DNA from 4 places in the Rheinheimera gaetbuli genome. Region 4 is predicted to be linked to each of the others. Evidence: predicted binding sites of a transcription regulator. Region 4 holds the regulator's gene; each other region holds the start of a gene.
The links. Region 4 encodes FNR, which switches genes on or off when oxygen is low (the NO sensors DNR and NnrR bind a similar motif). Its sites were predicted from a motif close to TTGATNTANATCAA; they were not measured.
Positions count from the first base shown of each region.

Region 1: a site for FNR is predicted at 1,515-1,528, ahead of hemN (oxygen-independent coproporphyrinogen III oxidase). Genes of this name have one in related genera too.
Region 2: a site for FNR is predicted at 1,350-1,363, ahead of ACYVIC_RS12200 (acetyl-CoA hydrolase/transferase family protein). Genes of this name have one in related genera too.
Region 3: a site for FNR is predicted at 1,762-1,775, ahead of ACYVIC_RS09935 (OmpW/AlkL family protein). Genes of this name have one in related genera too.

Region 1 is NZ_BAAGTL010000028.1:35,684-39,463, reverse strand. It holds gene ACYVIC_RS16575 (DUF418 domain-containing protein) at 1-475, shown strand, start outside; gene ACYVIC_RS16570 (helix-turn-helix transcriptional regulator) at 500-1,381, opposite strand; gene hemN (oxygen-independent coproporphyrinogen III oxidase) at 1,591-2,952, shown strand; gene trhP (prephenate-dependent tRNA uridine(34) hydroxylase TrhP) at 3,036-3,780, shown strand, end outside.
Region 2 is NZ_BAAGTL010000012.1:352,915-356,694, reverse strand. It holds gene fusA (elongation factor G) at 1-1,253, shown strand, start outside; gene ACYVIC_RS12200 (acetyl-CoA hydrolase/transferase family protein) at 1,428-2,705, shown strand; gene ACYVIC_RS12195 (M14 family metallopeptidase) at 2,720-3,780, opposite strand, start outside.
Region 3 is NZ_BAAGTL010000008.1:660,231-664,010, forward strand. It holds gene ACYVIC_RS09930 (GNAT family N-acetyltransferase) at 1-912, opposite strand, end outside; gene ACYVIC_RS09935 (OmpW/AlkL family protein) at 1,007-1,705, opposite strand; gene ACYVIC_RS09940 (DUF3300 domain-containing protein) at 1,838-3,247, opposite strand; gene olsF (bifunctional ornithine lipid synthase OlsF) at 3,411-3,780, opposite strand, start outside.
Region 4 is NZ_BAAGTL010000006.1:284,316-288,095, forward strand. It holds gene ACYVIC_RS06255 (heavy metal translocating P-type ATPase) at 1-729, shown strand, start outside; gene ccoS (cbb3-type cytochrome oxidase assembly protein CcoS) at 726-917, shown strand; gene ACYVIC_RS06265 (sulfite exporter TauE/SafE family protein) at 914-1,585, shown strand; gene fnr (fumarate/nitrate reduction transcriptional regulator Fnr) at 1,615-2,343, shown strand; gene uspE (universal stress protein UspE) at 2,447-3,379, shown strand; gene ttcA (tRNA 2-thiocytidine(32) synthetase TtcA) at 3,457-3,780, shown strand, end outside.

The DNA.
Region 1 (3,780 bases), on a different contig from region 4:
AAGCCACTTTTTTCAACCTGGCCATAAGGCGTTTACCCAGCTTGAACACGCCATACCCTGGTTGCTTGTGTTGGGTTTACCGTTAAATATACTCTTTGCGCTGGTGGTAAGGGGTTACTTGCAAACAGACTGGCTGCAATTTCTCGGGTTTATTGGTATTGGCTTAGGTGCCCCTATGCTGTCTGCGGTGTATCTGTATCTGTTGGTTCGTTTAGCGCGGCGGCTAACACATATCCCCAACATTTTATTACTGGCAGGGCGAAACTCGTTGTCCAGCTATATGCTGCAGGGGGTGTTAGCGGGCTTTGTGTTTGCCGGATATGGCCTGGGTTGGTTCGGGCAATTTGGCCAGTTTGCTTTACTGGGCGTTGCAATCATCATTGCGCTTACCGCGATGTTGCTGGTCGGTCTGTATGCACAGTTTTTTGGCCGGGGCCCTATGGAGGTTGTGCTGCGAAAGATCAGCGGTGTTTAAATCAGATACGCCTGAAAGTGCTCGTTAGCAGGCTATCGGCAGCTGAAATAAAAAGGTCGCACCTGCTTCGTCGCAATAATCTAATAGTTGCTCTGTTAAAAAGCCGTTTGTATCAATTGTCAGGCCGCGCTGCCTGGCAATGTTAAACAGGCCGTCAAATGCAGCGAAGTAGGATGCGGCACTTTTTAAGGTTATCTCCGCAGATAAAAAGTAACCTTCTTTTAGTAACACGTCATGGTTGTCTTTATTGGCATGCCAATCGCACACTGTTATGTCGATATGTTGCCAGCCACGGTCTAGTTGTTGTATGGGGGTAAGCACAATCAGGCCCTCGCAGCCGGCACCAAATTGCTCCAACAAAAGCTCCCAATCGGCATTGTCCACCGCAACCGTTTTAGCGGTGCGTTGCGTTATCCAGACTAACTCTGCAGGTATGTTCTCGGCCAGGTTTTGCTCCAGTTTCCCCTGAGCAAAAGGTTGGGATAGTTTAGCGACTAACTCAGCTGTTTGCTGAGGTGTGGCGTTATTTGCCATGTGTTTTATCGCTTTAGCGGTTAAGCCAAGTGTTCGTTTTACGGCTTTGGCAAAGGCCTGCGACTCAGAAAAACCAGCCTGATGTGCAATTTCAGTAATGGGTCGCTCCGGAAACCTAAGTAACTGCTCTGTCGCAAATTGCAACCGTATCCGGCTTAAATAATGCCCGGGTGTTTCGTGAAACAGCGCTTTAAACTGACGATGAAAATGCGCTGGCGAAATAGCACTTTGCCGGGCAATTTGCTGCCATGTTAGCTGCTGCTCTAAATTCTGCTGCATTGACTGCAGTGCTTGCTCAAAGCGTCTTTGCAGATGCTCAGGTAACGATGCCAGTAGTGCTTTTTCAGGAATTAAGCTGTAGTTAGTTTTCAAGGTGTTTCACAGTCGAAATTATGCTGGGTATGGTATCAGCTTATACGCCACGGTTTTGATTGTCGTGTTTTTTATAGCCCAGAGTGGTTAGCTCCATGTGCCAGGTGTGCACTACGTCTACTGTGACCAGGGCTTGATGCATATCAAAATTTGAAGCGGCTTAACCCCCTATACTGCATTGCGTTATCAGAGTATAAAACGAGGTTAAGATGCAAGGGTTTAAATGGGATACCAGGTTAATCAGTAAGTACAATATTAACGGCCCGCGTTATACCTCTTACCCAACGGCATTAGCGCTGCACACCGGCTTTGATCGCGCGCAAATTCAAACGGCGATAGCGCAAAGCCCGAACGAACTTAGTTTGTACCTGCATATCCCGTTTTGCCATAAGCTGTGTTACTACTGCGGCTGCAATAAAGTGGTTACCCGTCATCAGCATAAAGCCGATATTTACCTGGATGCCTTAGCGCAGGAGATGGCGCTGTATCAGCCGCTGCTGCAGGGCAAAAGCATTAATCAGCTGCATTTAGGCGGCGGTACCCCAACCTTTTTAACAGAAGTGCAGCTAAGCCGGCTTATGGCGCTGCTGCAGCAACACTTTACTATTGAAGCCGATGCTGAAATTAGCATTGAAATAGACCCGCGCAGCTGCAGCGACGATAAACTGCGGCATTTGCGTACACTGGGGTTTAACCGGGTCAGCTTTGGGGTGCAGGATTTAGATGAAAAAGTGCAGATTGCCATTAACCGGCTGCAGGATACCGACCTTATCCGCCATCAGGTGCAGCTAAGCCGTGAGCTGGGCTTTAGCTCAATTAATCTTGACCTTATTTACGGCCTGCCGTATCAGCAGAGCGCCAGTTTTGCCCAAACGGTGGACGAAATTATCCGTCTTAACCCCGACCGCATCTCGCTATTTAGTTACGCACATTTACCCGAGCGTTTTGCTGCTCAGCGCAAAATAAGTGATGCCAGCTTGCCGGATGCGCCGTTAAAGCTGGAATTAATGCAACTGGCGATTAACCGTTTTGTTGGGGCCGGCTATCAGTTTATCGGCATGGACCACTTTGCTAAAGCTGATGACGCCCTGGCCAAAGCGCAGCAAGCCGGTAAGCTGCAGCGTAATTTTCAGGGTTATACTACCGCCGGCCAGGATGCGTTAATTGGCCTTGGCGTGTCCAGCATCAGCCAGGTAAGCGGTGTGTTGTGGCAAAACAGCAAAGAGCTGCCTGCCTATTATGCGGCTATTAACGGCGGCCAGCTGCCGCTAGAGCGCGGCTTTAGTTTAAATAGCGACGATAAACTGCGCGCTGCCTTAATCAGCCAGCTTATTTGTCACTTTGAGCTGGATGTCGACGCCTTTAGCCAGCAGTGGCAGGTCAGCGGCTTCTGGCAATATTTCGCCGAAGCGCTGGAGCGTTTGCAACCCTTTATGGAAGACGGCCTGGTTGAGGTATACGCCGGGCGCATTAAAGTGACTGACAATGGCAGGCTTTGGGTGCGTAGCATCTGCGCCTGTTTTGATGCCTATTTAACTCAGGGCCAGCAGCGCTATTCAAAAGTAGTGTAGTGTTGCGCTGTGTTGCGGCAGATCAAAGCAGGCTTGGCTGCGGCCGCTAAAATACCTGCTTTTTACTCGCGACAGAGAAATACATGACTATTCCTGAACTCCTTTGCCCTGCAGGCAGCTTAAAAGCCCTGCGCCTGGCGTTTGCCTATGGTGCCGATGCGGTGTATGCCGGTCAACCGCGCTACAGTTTGCGCGTGCGCAATAACGAGTTTGATTTAGCCGCGCTTGAAACCGGTATTAACGAAGCCCATGCGCTGGGTAAAAAGCTGTATGTAGTGGTTAATATTGCGCCGCATAACAGTAAGTTAAAAAGCTTTATTGCCGATATGGCGCCAGTAGTGGCGCTTAAACCGGACGCGCTAATCGTGTCCGATCCCGGTGTGGTGTATTTGCTTAAACAGCATTTTCCACAAATGCCGCTGCACCTGTCGGTACAGGCTAATACGGTAAACTGGGCGGCGGTCAAATTCTGGCAGGCGCAAGGCGTAGAGCGGGTCATTTTATCACGCGAGCTGGCGGTGGACGAAATAGCCGAAATCCGCCGCGAAGTGCCTGATATGCAGCTGGAGGTTTTTGTGCATGGTGCGCTCTGTATGGCGTACTCTGGCCGCTGTTTGTTATCAGGCTACATTAACAAGCGCGACCCGAATCAGGGCGCCTGCACCAACAGCTGCCGCTGGCCGTATCAGGTGCATGCCGCGCGCGAGGACGACGTCGGCCAGTTTGCCCCAATAAGCACGCCGGCATTGTTAGAAGAGCAGGGCCGCCCCGGTGAGCTGATGGCAATAGATGAAGACTTGCACGGCACTTATATTCTAAATTCTAAAG
Region 2 (3,780 bases), on a different contig from region 4:
TTCTTCCGCAGCCATTAACTGACGAAGAAGGTAACGAAAACGGTCAGTTCGCAGTAGTTTCTGCTGATGAGCCATTCCGCGCCTTAGCGTTTAAAATCATGGATGACCGTTTCGGCGCCCTGACGTTCGTGCGTATCTACTCTGGTGTACTGAACAAGGGTGATACCATCCTGAACTCGTTCACTGGCAAAACCGAACGTATCGGCCGTATGGTTGAAATGTATGCTAACGACCGTATCGATCTTACTACTGCACAGGCCGGTGACATCATTGCCCTGGTAGGTATGAAGAACAACACGCAAACAGGCCACACCCTGTGTGATCCTAAGCACCCTTGTACACTTGAGCCAATGGTATTCCCAGAGCCGGTAATCTCTATCTCTGTTACACCAAAAGATAAAGGTTCAGTGGAAAAAATGGGTATCGCTATCGGTAAGATGGTTGCCGAAGATCCAACGTTCCGTGTTGAAACTGACGTTGACTCAGGCGAAACCATCCTGCGTGGTATGGGTGAATTGCACTTAGATATCAAAGTAGACATCTTAAAGCGTACTTACGGCGTAGAATTAGTTGTAGGCCAGCCACAGGTTGCTTACCGCGAAACCATTACCCGTGAAGTTGAAGACAGCTACACGCACAAGAAACAATCTGGTGGTTCAGGCCAGTACGGTAAAATTGATTACCGCATTCGTCCGGGCGAGCAAAACTCTGGTTTCACGTTCAAATCAACGGTAGTTGGTGGTAGCGTACCAAAAGAGTTTATGCCTGCTATCGAGAAAGGCTTCGAGTCTATGATGTCAACCGGTACTTTGGCTGGCTTCCCGGTATTAGACGTTGAAGTTGAAGTATTCGACGGTGGTTTCCACGCCGTTGACTCATCAGCCATCGCGTTCGAAATCGCTGCTAAAGGCGCTTTCCGTCAGTCAATTCCAAAAGCTGGCGCCCAGTTACTTGAGCCAATCATGAAAGTTGACGTGTTCACCCCAGAAGATCACGTAGGTGATGTTATCGGTGACTTAAACCGTCGTCGCGGCATGATCTCTGGTCAGGAAGCTGGCGTTACTGGCGTACGTATCAAAGCTGACGTACCACTGTCAGAAATGTTCGGTTACATCAGTACTCTGCGTACTATGACGTCAGGCCGTGGTCAGTTCTCTATGGAGTTCTCGCACTACTCACCATGTCCGTCAAACGTATCTGAAGCCGTTATTGCTAAAGAAAAAGAAAAGAAAGCCGCTGCTGCTAAAAACTAAGCAGTAATCAGCTGATAAAAAGCCCCGCCGGTTTACCTGCGGGGCTTTTTTATACTTTACGCTTTTGTCTAATATCTCCGCGTCTACAACTGCAACTTGATCTTCGTCATATTTTCATCCACCGACCCTGCTAGGCTATGCTCACACCATAACGAATAAAGGCCGTGTATTTAAATGCAAGTGAACAGCGCAGCTCAGGCTCTGAGTATTATTCAGGACAACGACACTATATGGTGCCATTCAATGGCTGCCACGCCTTACTACCTGCTGCAAGCGCTAGCAAGCGTCGCAGTTGAACGACGTAATCTGACGTTATTGCAATTGCATACCGAACACTGTGACGTGCTGAGCGACCCTGCACTTGAAGGACATCTGCGCCAACGTTGTTTCTTTGTTGGCAGTACCACCCGTGCCGCGGTTAACAACGGCAGTGCCGACTACGTACCGATGTTTTTATCGGAAATTCCTAAATTATTCCGCAGCGGTGAACAAAGATTAGATGCGGCCTTAATTCAGGTATCGCCACCTGACAAACACGGTTTTTGCAGCCTCGGCGTATCAGTAGAGGCGACCCGTGCAGCACTACAGATGGCAAAGAAAGTGATAGCCTGGGTTAACCCACTCCTGCCCCGCACCCATGGTGACTCTTTTATTCATTTAAGCCAGATAGACCGTTATGTCGAATATGCTGCGCCATTACCGCAACACCGGGCGGCCTTACAAGATGCGATAACCGATCAGATCGGTCGCAATGTAGCCAGTTTGATCCGCGATGGTGACTGCCTGCAAATGGGTATCGGTGCAATCCCGGATGCCACCCTGGGTTATCTTAAAGACAGAAAAAATCTCGGGATCCACACCGAAATGTTCTCTGATGGTGTGCTGCCGCTGATTGAACAAGGTGTAATAACCAACCAGAATAAACGCAAACACCGCGGTAAAATTGTCACTACCTTTGCCATGGGCAGCCAAAAGCTCTATGACTTTGTCGATGATAACCCACAAGTGGTATTTCTGGATGTCGAATACACTAACGACACTGCGGTGATCCGGCAAAACCCACAGGTAGTCTCAATTAACAGTGCACTACAAGTTGATTTAAGTGGTCAGGTTTGTGCCGACTCGTTGGGAACGAAAATTTATTCTGGTGTTGGCGGCCAGATGGACTTCGTGCGTGGCGCGGCGCTATCAGAAGGCGGGCGTGCCATTATCGCCCTGCCCGCAACGGCAGCGGCAGGTAAGATGTCACGTATCAGCTCGCTATTAAGTCCCGGCGCCGGCGTGGTAACCACGCGCGCCCATGTTCACTATATTGTTACCGAGTACGGTATTGCCAACTTGCGCGCCAAAAGCCTGACCGAGCGTGCCCGCGCGCTGATAGACATTTCTGCACCGCAGTTTCGCGCCAGCCTGTGCGAACAAGCCTGGCATGACTGGGGGCTAAAACTATAACGCTTTTAAACGTATTACGGCTGCAGCAGTACCGGATATTTCAGGTAGTGCTGGTCATAATACGGCATCTGGCGGTAAAACCAATTGTAGCGCTCGCGCGGGTTATTCCGCAGCGCTTCATCTTTCGCTAAGGCCTGCTCAAATTGCTGTTGTAACTCTGGCTGCTGAGATAGCATTTGCGCAATTAACGGCTCGATGGCATAGGGCTCAAAGTATTCGGTGCGTTCAAACATGCCGGGAAAAAAGCCCCAGCTAAAGAACGAGTCGGGTGCAGTGGGCTCTAATAACGCAACGGCCAAGCGGCCTAAAGGTTGATCGGTGCTAACTTTAACCCAGCCAGCAGGCAAAGTACGGCTTAGATTACTGCGGTTAAAGCTGGCAGAGCGCAGCATAAAACGGCCTTCAAACAGCTTATCGGCAAATTGATAAGCTGTGACACTCAGTTGCTGCAGATTGAGTTTTTGCGGCTTGTCCAGCGCAGTAAACTCGATGCCATGCAACTTTAACCGGGCCAATACCGCCTGTTGTTCTGGCCCAAGCCAGTATGCTGTTGGGATAGCCACGTCTTTATCAGCTACATTGTCCCAATATAATGGCAACTGAGGGTACAATTTTGGCTCGCCTGTCCAGTGCACATAACTTGCCCCGCTGATATCAGACTGCTTTACCTCATAGCGCATGCCTTTAAAATCAATATGGTCTGGCTGCTCATTGGCTTTGTAACTTAATACCATATGCTGCGGCCGGGCATTCATATCCGCCTGGCGCGCCATGATAAGCGCCTTACCCTGCTCGTTTAGCAGTTTAAGGCTGTGTTCCAGCAGCACATAGGTGCCCAGCACACGCTGGCGGTATGGTTTAAGGCTATGGTTTTCTACCAGGATGGTGGGTAAATGCCGCACATCGCCGTAGCCGTTAGAAAAACGCGGACTGGCTGTCCAGCCACTAATGCCTTTACTAAAATCGCTGCGGTCAACGCCAAATACCAGCGGCCCCGGAATATGGCCGGCATGCTCCAGTGCGGCATTTATAGCAGGACGGTACAACTTGCTGAGCCAGCTGGCTGAGTTCACAC
Region 3 (3,780 bases), on a different contig from region 4:
GTTTATCGACACCATATTGTCGTTGCGGGCAATATTTGCCGGCGAGTTTACGTATTCGCTGGGGTAAAAACCCATATGCGGGTTACAGTGCACAAAGTCATACAACGCCTTACTACCTACGCAAAAACTGGCTACGGTTTTGCCCGGGTGAAAGGTTTTTTTGCGGTTAGTAACCACACCTTTCTTAATCAGCTCCATCATCGAATCTGTGATCATTTCACTGTGAATGCCCAGGTCTTTATGGTTGCCCAGATATCGCAGCACAGCATCACACATCTTGCCGACGCCAATTTGAATAGTAGCACCATCGTCTACCAGCAAAGACACATACTGACCAACCCGCTCGGTCACTGCATCCAGTTTTACTGCCGGCATTTGGGCTATGGGCTGCTCGGCATAATAATAAGCACTGATCTGGTTTTTATGAATAAAAGCCTGGCCATAAGTAATTGGCATGGAGGGGTTAACCTGAGCAATGACCTTTTTTGCCGCTTTGGCGGCGGCAGACACAATATCAACCGACACGCCAAGAGAGTGGTAACCGTGCTCGTCAGCGGGGCTGACCATAATTAGCGCCGCGTCCAGTGGCAAAATACCGTCACTGAATAACGACGGTATATCTGACATAAAACAGGGGGTGTAATCGGCGCGGCCTTCGGCAACCGCCCGGCGCACCTGCTCACCGCCAATAAATAATGCGTTCACTTTAAACAGTTGCTGGTGCTCTGGCTCAGCCCATTTGTTATCTGACAACGAATATACCTGCACAATTTCAATATCATGCAACTGCTTGGCGTTGTTAATTAAATCGTCTATCAGCCGCGTTGGCGTAGCAGCATGTGAACCGATAAACAGGCGGTCGCCTGATTTTAGCAACTGTTGCCAGTTCAGTTTGTCGATATTTGTGCTCATAACCCGCCAGGCTTATTTTGCTGTCTGTTGAGTGTAAACAAAAAGGCGACCGTGTTGCAGTCGCCTTTAGTCTTAATTTAAAACCCGGTTAGGCTTATAAGGTCCAGCGTAGACCAATCATTGCCACGTAGGGGTCAATGTTGACGTTTACGCTTTGAATGGTCGCACCATTTACTTGCACCCGGCCTGTGGTGTCGATATCCATTTTACTCAACATCAGGTGTACGCCCAGGCTATCGGTTAATTTGACGTTAACCCCAGCCTGCAGTGCCAGACCAAAAGAGCTTTTCAGTTTCAACCCAACGTTGTCGCTGCTACCTGTTACGTTCAGTGCATCCAGTGCGCCTTCAAGCTGGCCATCTGTTTTTTCATCAAAAAATACCGTGTAGTTCAGACCTACACCAACAAAAGGATCAAAGGTTTGATTTTCTGGCATAAAATGATACTGCGCCAGCAGCGTCGGCGGTAAATGCTTAGTTTTACCTACCTTTAAGCCATCAATAGCCGAGCCTTTTACTTTTATGTCATGGCTAAACGGCGTAGCAGCAATCAGTTGGACTGACCAATTTGGCGTAAACTTGTAGTCAAACGTCAGACCCAGCTGAGTATTGCTGTTAACACCAACGGCAGTTGAACCTGCTGGCAAGCCAGCAACCTGTTCAATCACGTTCAGGCTGGAGCTGCTATCGTCTGGTGCAACAGTAATAGCACCAACGTTAATGGCAAATTCGGCACTGGCCGGAGCCGCCGCCAGTAAAGACGCCAGAGTAAGAATTGATAAGCAGGTTTTCATAGTAATCTCCACAGATAAGGTCTGTGGTAATTGTCCATGTTAACCGGCTAACAATATTGGCCTGGATCAATAAAAAAACGGGGCTTAGATAAAATAAGCCTCATAGTTTGTTTTGTATCAACAAAGTGGTTGTTAATCGATCTGTCTGATGGCTCGTTCTTGTCGTTGCACCGTGACATCACGTTGGGGAGCGCGATGTTCATCCACTGGCATTTGCTGACGGGGCTGCGGGTTTACCCGCATTGGCTCATTTGACTGACGTTTACTTTGTGTTGTGTGATCGCGCTGCATCGGTATTGCTGCAGCATCACGTTGTAGCGCAGCCGCCTGGTGCTGCGACTTTACCGGTTGTTGCACGTTGCGTTGGCGCAATTGTTCTGTGCTGATATGACGTTGCGCCACCGGCTTATCATTATGTTGTAGTTTATCGCTCTGACGAGCATGTTGTTGCAGCTGAGCCCGCTGTTGTTGCTGGCTTTGCTCTGTTGTGCGCATACGCGGCTCGGTTGTTACCGGCCGGTGTTGCCGTGGCAGAGTATGGTCCTGCTGTTGGCGCAAATCGCGGATCCGAACTTGTTCTGCGGTTTTGCGCTGATAGTGCGCTTTATTCTCGCGCACTGTCACGTTGCTGTTACGTTGTTCATGCTGTAGGTATGGATCGGCTTGCAGCTCGCTGGTAGATGGCTGATAACCATAGCCGGCGTTGTAGTGGCGGTTTAATCGCTCATGGCGGTAGTGCACTCCACGGCGATGCTCAGTGTTATGCTGCCAACGGCGGGCATCGCTATAGTGCTTATGCCGTTTCGGATAATAGCGGGGCGGTTTATGGTAATAATGATGATGCACCACCACATGATGGTGCTGCCAGTCGAAAATACCAAAATAGAACCAGGGCCTGACATTAACGCTAACGCCCCAGTAAAACGGACTATTGCGGTAATATACGCCAGCAGTGTGCCAATATACCGGCGGGTGTGACGGCCACCACCAATCGCCATAAACTGTGCGGGTGTCATATACGGGAACGTATATCACTTCTTTGCGCGCAGGCTCTATTACAATCACTTCACGCTCACGTTGCACTACTACCTGCTCGTTATCCTGCAGATTGCCGCTACTGTAGGCTTTTTCACGCAGTTGCTGAATGCTGGCCAGTACCGCCGTTTCATCGGCTAAAAAAGCTTCGCCCAGTTGTTGCGTCCAGTCCAGGTCATTGCTTAGCCGATCCAGCAGTTGCGGAAAAGCCACCAAGGCTTTAACGCTGGGGTCCCAGTTTTTGTCTTCGACGGCGCGCACCGCATTTTCAGCGCTAAGGCCCAGATTGTCTTTGACCCAGCGTGATGCCTGTACAACTTCTAATGGGTAAGTTGTCGCAATCAACACATGGGTGAGTACGGTATCAGGGTACAGCGCCACCGGCGCCAGCATTTGGTCCAGCTCAGCGGCAGACCAGGAATCACTGGCCTGTGTGGCCATGCTTTGGCTTACCAGCAGCACGCACACTGCCAGGGCCTGGCCAAGTTGCAGTATCAGTTTTTTCATCGTGCTATCCTCAGTTTCGCAACCAACAGTTAAGACGTAGCTGTAGGCTTTTTATACACTGTATAGCTTATAGGTGGCTGAGGCTGAATTGAAACTGAACTTTACTGAACCTTTACATAGCAAAAATGGCAGCAAAAGCTGCCAGTTTATGCAACACGGTCAATTACTCCGTGCCAAGATATCGAGCCTTTTTACCTGCTTTAAGCCGGTGTATGTCTACCAATACCAGGCCGTCAACGCAGTTGGCAAAATCCGGGTCGGTGCCAAAGGCAAGAAACTTTACGCCACCGGGTTCACACAGCTCACTGTATTGCTTATACAGTGTCGGCACACTTAGTCCCATATTGGCCAGCAGGTGCTTTAACTGAGTAAAGTCGCTGAGGTAATCCTTACCGCTAAAATGCTGCTGCAGTTCGGTTAATATAGCCTGTGGTAGTTGATATGGCTGTTTTGATACTGCGCTAACATTCTGGTCGCTAAAATACAGGCTATAAAAATACACCATCAGATCGCGCGCCGCTTGCGGGTAGCTG
Region 4 (3,780 bases):
GCACGAGCTTTTGCACCTTACTTAAAACAACCTTTGTTGCTTGAACAAACACAAATTGTGGTTGGCGCCGGCATCAGCGCTCAGTACGAGGCAAAACAAGTAAAAGTAGGCAGCGCTGAGTTTTGTCAGGCTGCGCCTCTGGCGGATGCCATGGTTTACCTGACGATAGATAATCAGGTACTCGCTGCTGTAACACTGGCTGATGCATTGCGCAGCGAAGTACCGGCCCTGCTAAACAATTTACGTCAGCGTGGTTACACATTGGTGATGCTGACCGGCGACAGTTCAGCCCAGGCGGATACCCTACAGCAACAACTTAATTTTGATTTGGTAGTTAAAGGCTGCAGCCCAGAGCAAAAAGTTGAGCAAATCAACGCACTGGTAAAACAGGGACACAAAGTTCTGATGCTCGGCGATGGCATTAACGACAGCCCGGGCTTTAATGCTGCTCATGTCTCGGTTACATTGCAAACAGGCAGCGATTTGTCGAAGAATCAAGCTGATGTGGTATTGTTGCAACCCAGTATCGGTTTGTTGGCTCAGCTTTTGGCTGGCAGCACCGAAGCCCAACGTATTATTAAACAAAATCTCGCCTGGTCGGTAGGCTATAACTTATTGATTATACCGTTAGCCGTGGCCGGTTTTGTTTCGCCATACATTGCGGTGCTGGGTATGTCATTCAGCTCATTGCTGGTGGTGTCTAATTCATTAAGGCTGCTGAAAAAATGAGTGTAATTTATGTATTGATCCCCATTGCCATCCTGTTTGTCATTATTGGCCTGGCGGTATTTTTCTGGGCTGTACGCAGCAAGCAATTCGAGGATTTAGACAAAGAAGGTTTCAGTATTTTATTCGACGATACTAAAGCTACAAATAAACAACAGCAAGATAGCAATAACGATAAGGCACCGCAGTGAACAGTGATTTCGCCGCGGCACTGTTGATTGGTTTAATAGGTAGCAGCCATTGTCTGGTCATGTGTGGCGGTATTGCCGGTGCGTTGCAACTTAGTATGACGGGGTCTGCTAAACATAAGTTACTATTACAACTGCATCTTAGCGCCGGGCGTTTAACCACCTATGCATTGTTTGGTGGCGCAGTAGGTTATTTTGGTGTGAGTGCGATGCAACTGGCTGGCGCATCACTGCTATGGTTGCGTCTGGTAGCTGGCTTGCTGTTGCTAATGATGGCGCTGTATATCAGCCGCCTGTGGTTTGGCCTGCTAGTCCTGGAGAAACTGGGCCAACATATTTGGCGCCATGTCCAACCCCTGGCGCAACGTCTGCTACCACTGAAACGCGCAAGTAATGCGTATGCCTATGGCATGTGCTGGGGTGCTTTACCCTGTGGATTGGTATACAGCACCTTAGGTTGGAGCTTGGCCAGCGGAAGTGCCGGCCAGGGCGCGTTTATTATGCTTGGTTTTGGCCTGGGTACTATGCCTGCTATTTTACTAACCGGTTCAGCGGCAACGTTGTTAACACAACTAAAGAATCAGCGCGCCTTTCGCTACAGCGCAGCATTGCTTTTGGCTATTTACGCAATTTATACGATTTGGCTTGCTATCCGCAGGCTGGTTTTTTAAGCTAGCAGCTGTTGGTATGTCAGAGAAAAATGAAGGAAGTAGGTATGCAACGCTCAGCGATAAACTGTCAGGATTGCGGCTTTAGTCAGCTTTGCCTGCCTTTCTCACTAAACGATACCGAAATGACCCGGCTGGACGATATCATTCAGCGTAAACGCCCATTACACAAAGGCGATATGCTGTTTGAATCTGGCAATATACAAAAATCTCTGTTTGCTATCCGCACCGGATCTTTTAAAACCTTTACCTTAACTGAGCAGGGTGAGCAACAAATTACCGGCTTTCATCTTCCGGGTGATATTGTTGGTTTTGACGGCTTAAACAGCCAGCAACATCCGAGCTATGCAGAAGCACTTGAAACAGCCATGGTGTGTGAGATCCCACTACCAAACCTCGATACCTTGCTCGATCAATTACCACGCCTGCGCCAGCAAATGATGCGCTTAATGAGCCAGGATATTCAGTCTGATCAACAAATGATGCTGCTGTTAAATCGCAAAACTGCCGAACAAAAACTCGCTACTTTTTTATCACAGCTGGCCCAGCGTTATGCCAGCCGTGGCTTTTCTGCTACAGAGTTTCGTTTGACAATGACCCGCAGTGACATTGGTAATTATTTGGGGCTAACAGTAGAAACGATCAGCCGCCTGCTTAGCAAAATGGACAAAGAACAGCTGATCAGTGTGGACGGTAAACTCATAACTCTTCAAGATGCACCGGCATTGAATAAACTGGCAGCATTAACAGCACATTGTTAAAACGGTACAGTTTGACCTCTGTTTGACCTGCATCAGGTTATTGCTCAGCAAATCAGGCTAGTTTGGCTACACTTTATTAAATACTATTGTAGCGGAGCCCGTTATGTCTGAATTTAACCATGTACTGGTAGTCATCGACCCAACCTCTGATCAACAGAAAGCCTTAAATCGCGCTGTACAACTGGCGCGATTACAACACTGCCAACTAACAGCCTTTGTCTCAGTCTATGACTTTTCCTATGAAATGACCACGATGTTGTCCGGCGAAGAGCGGGAGTCAATGCGCCAGGCGGTTATTAAAGACAGAGAGCTGTGGCTGAGTGATTACTTAGCCGCGCCACGCGCTGGCGGTATAAATATAGACGTTAAAGTGGTATGGCATAACAGACCGTTCGAGGCGGTTGTGCATGCGGTGCTTGAGGATGGCTATGATTTGGTTATTAAGGGCACGCACGACCACGACGTACTTAAATCAATGATTTTTACCCCTACTGACTGGCACATATTGCGTAAATGTCCATGCCCGGTACTGTTGGTAAAAGACCATGACTGGCCACAAGGCGGCAATATTGTTGCGGCGGTGAATGCTGGCAGCCAGCAAGAGCAACATCAATCATTAAATCAGCGTGTTATAACCAAAGCACAACAAATGGCGGAAATGCTTAAAGCCAACACCCATCTGGTTAACGCCTACCCCGGCACGCCTGTTAATATTGCTATTGAAATACCTGAGTTCAATCCTCAGGAGTATAACAGTACGATGAAAACGCACCATGCTGATGCGGTAGCAGAGCTGGCCAAGCAGTACGCCATCACTACGACACATGCCCATGTGTTGGAGGGTATGCCGGAGGATGTTATCCCACAATTGGCCAAACAACTGGATGCAGAAATGGTGGTAATTGGTACTATTGGTCGTACAGGCCTGTCTGCCGCCATTATCGGTAATACTGCGGAGCATGTTATCGATCGGCTGGATTGTGATGTACTGGCAGTAAAACCAGATAACTTTGTCTGTCCGATGCAGAAAAGCTGAGTTTTAGCGCGTTGCTAGCTTTGGTATTGCGGCGCACTTGGCTATAATGTGCGCCATTTTCACTAGTGGTAACTGTTATGACGCACGCCGCCCAAGCCAAAGCTCAATATAATCTGAACAAACTGCATAAACGCCTGCGCCGAGGCGTGGGACAAGCTATCGCCGATTTCAATATGATTGAAGAAGGCGATAAAGTGATGGTGTGTTTATCAGGCGGTAAAGACTCCTACACCATGTTGGATATTTTGCTAAATTTACAGCAATCTGCGCCAATTAACTTTTCACTGGTCGCGGTAAATCTGGATCAAAAGCAGCCCGGCTTTCCGGCTGACGTACTGCCGTCTTACTTAAGCCGGATTGGCGTTGATTTTACCATCGTCACCGAAGATACCTACTCGATT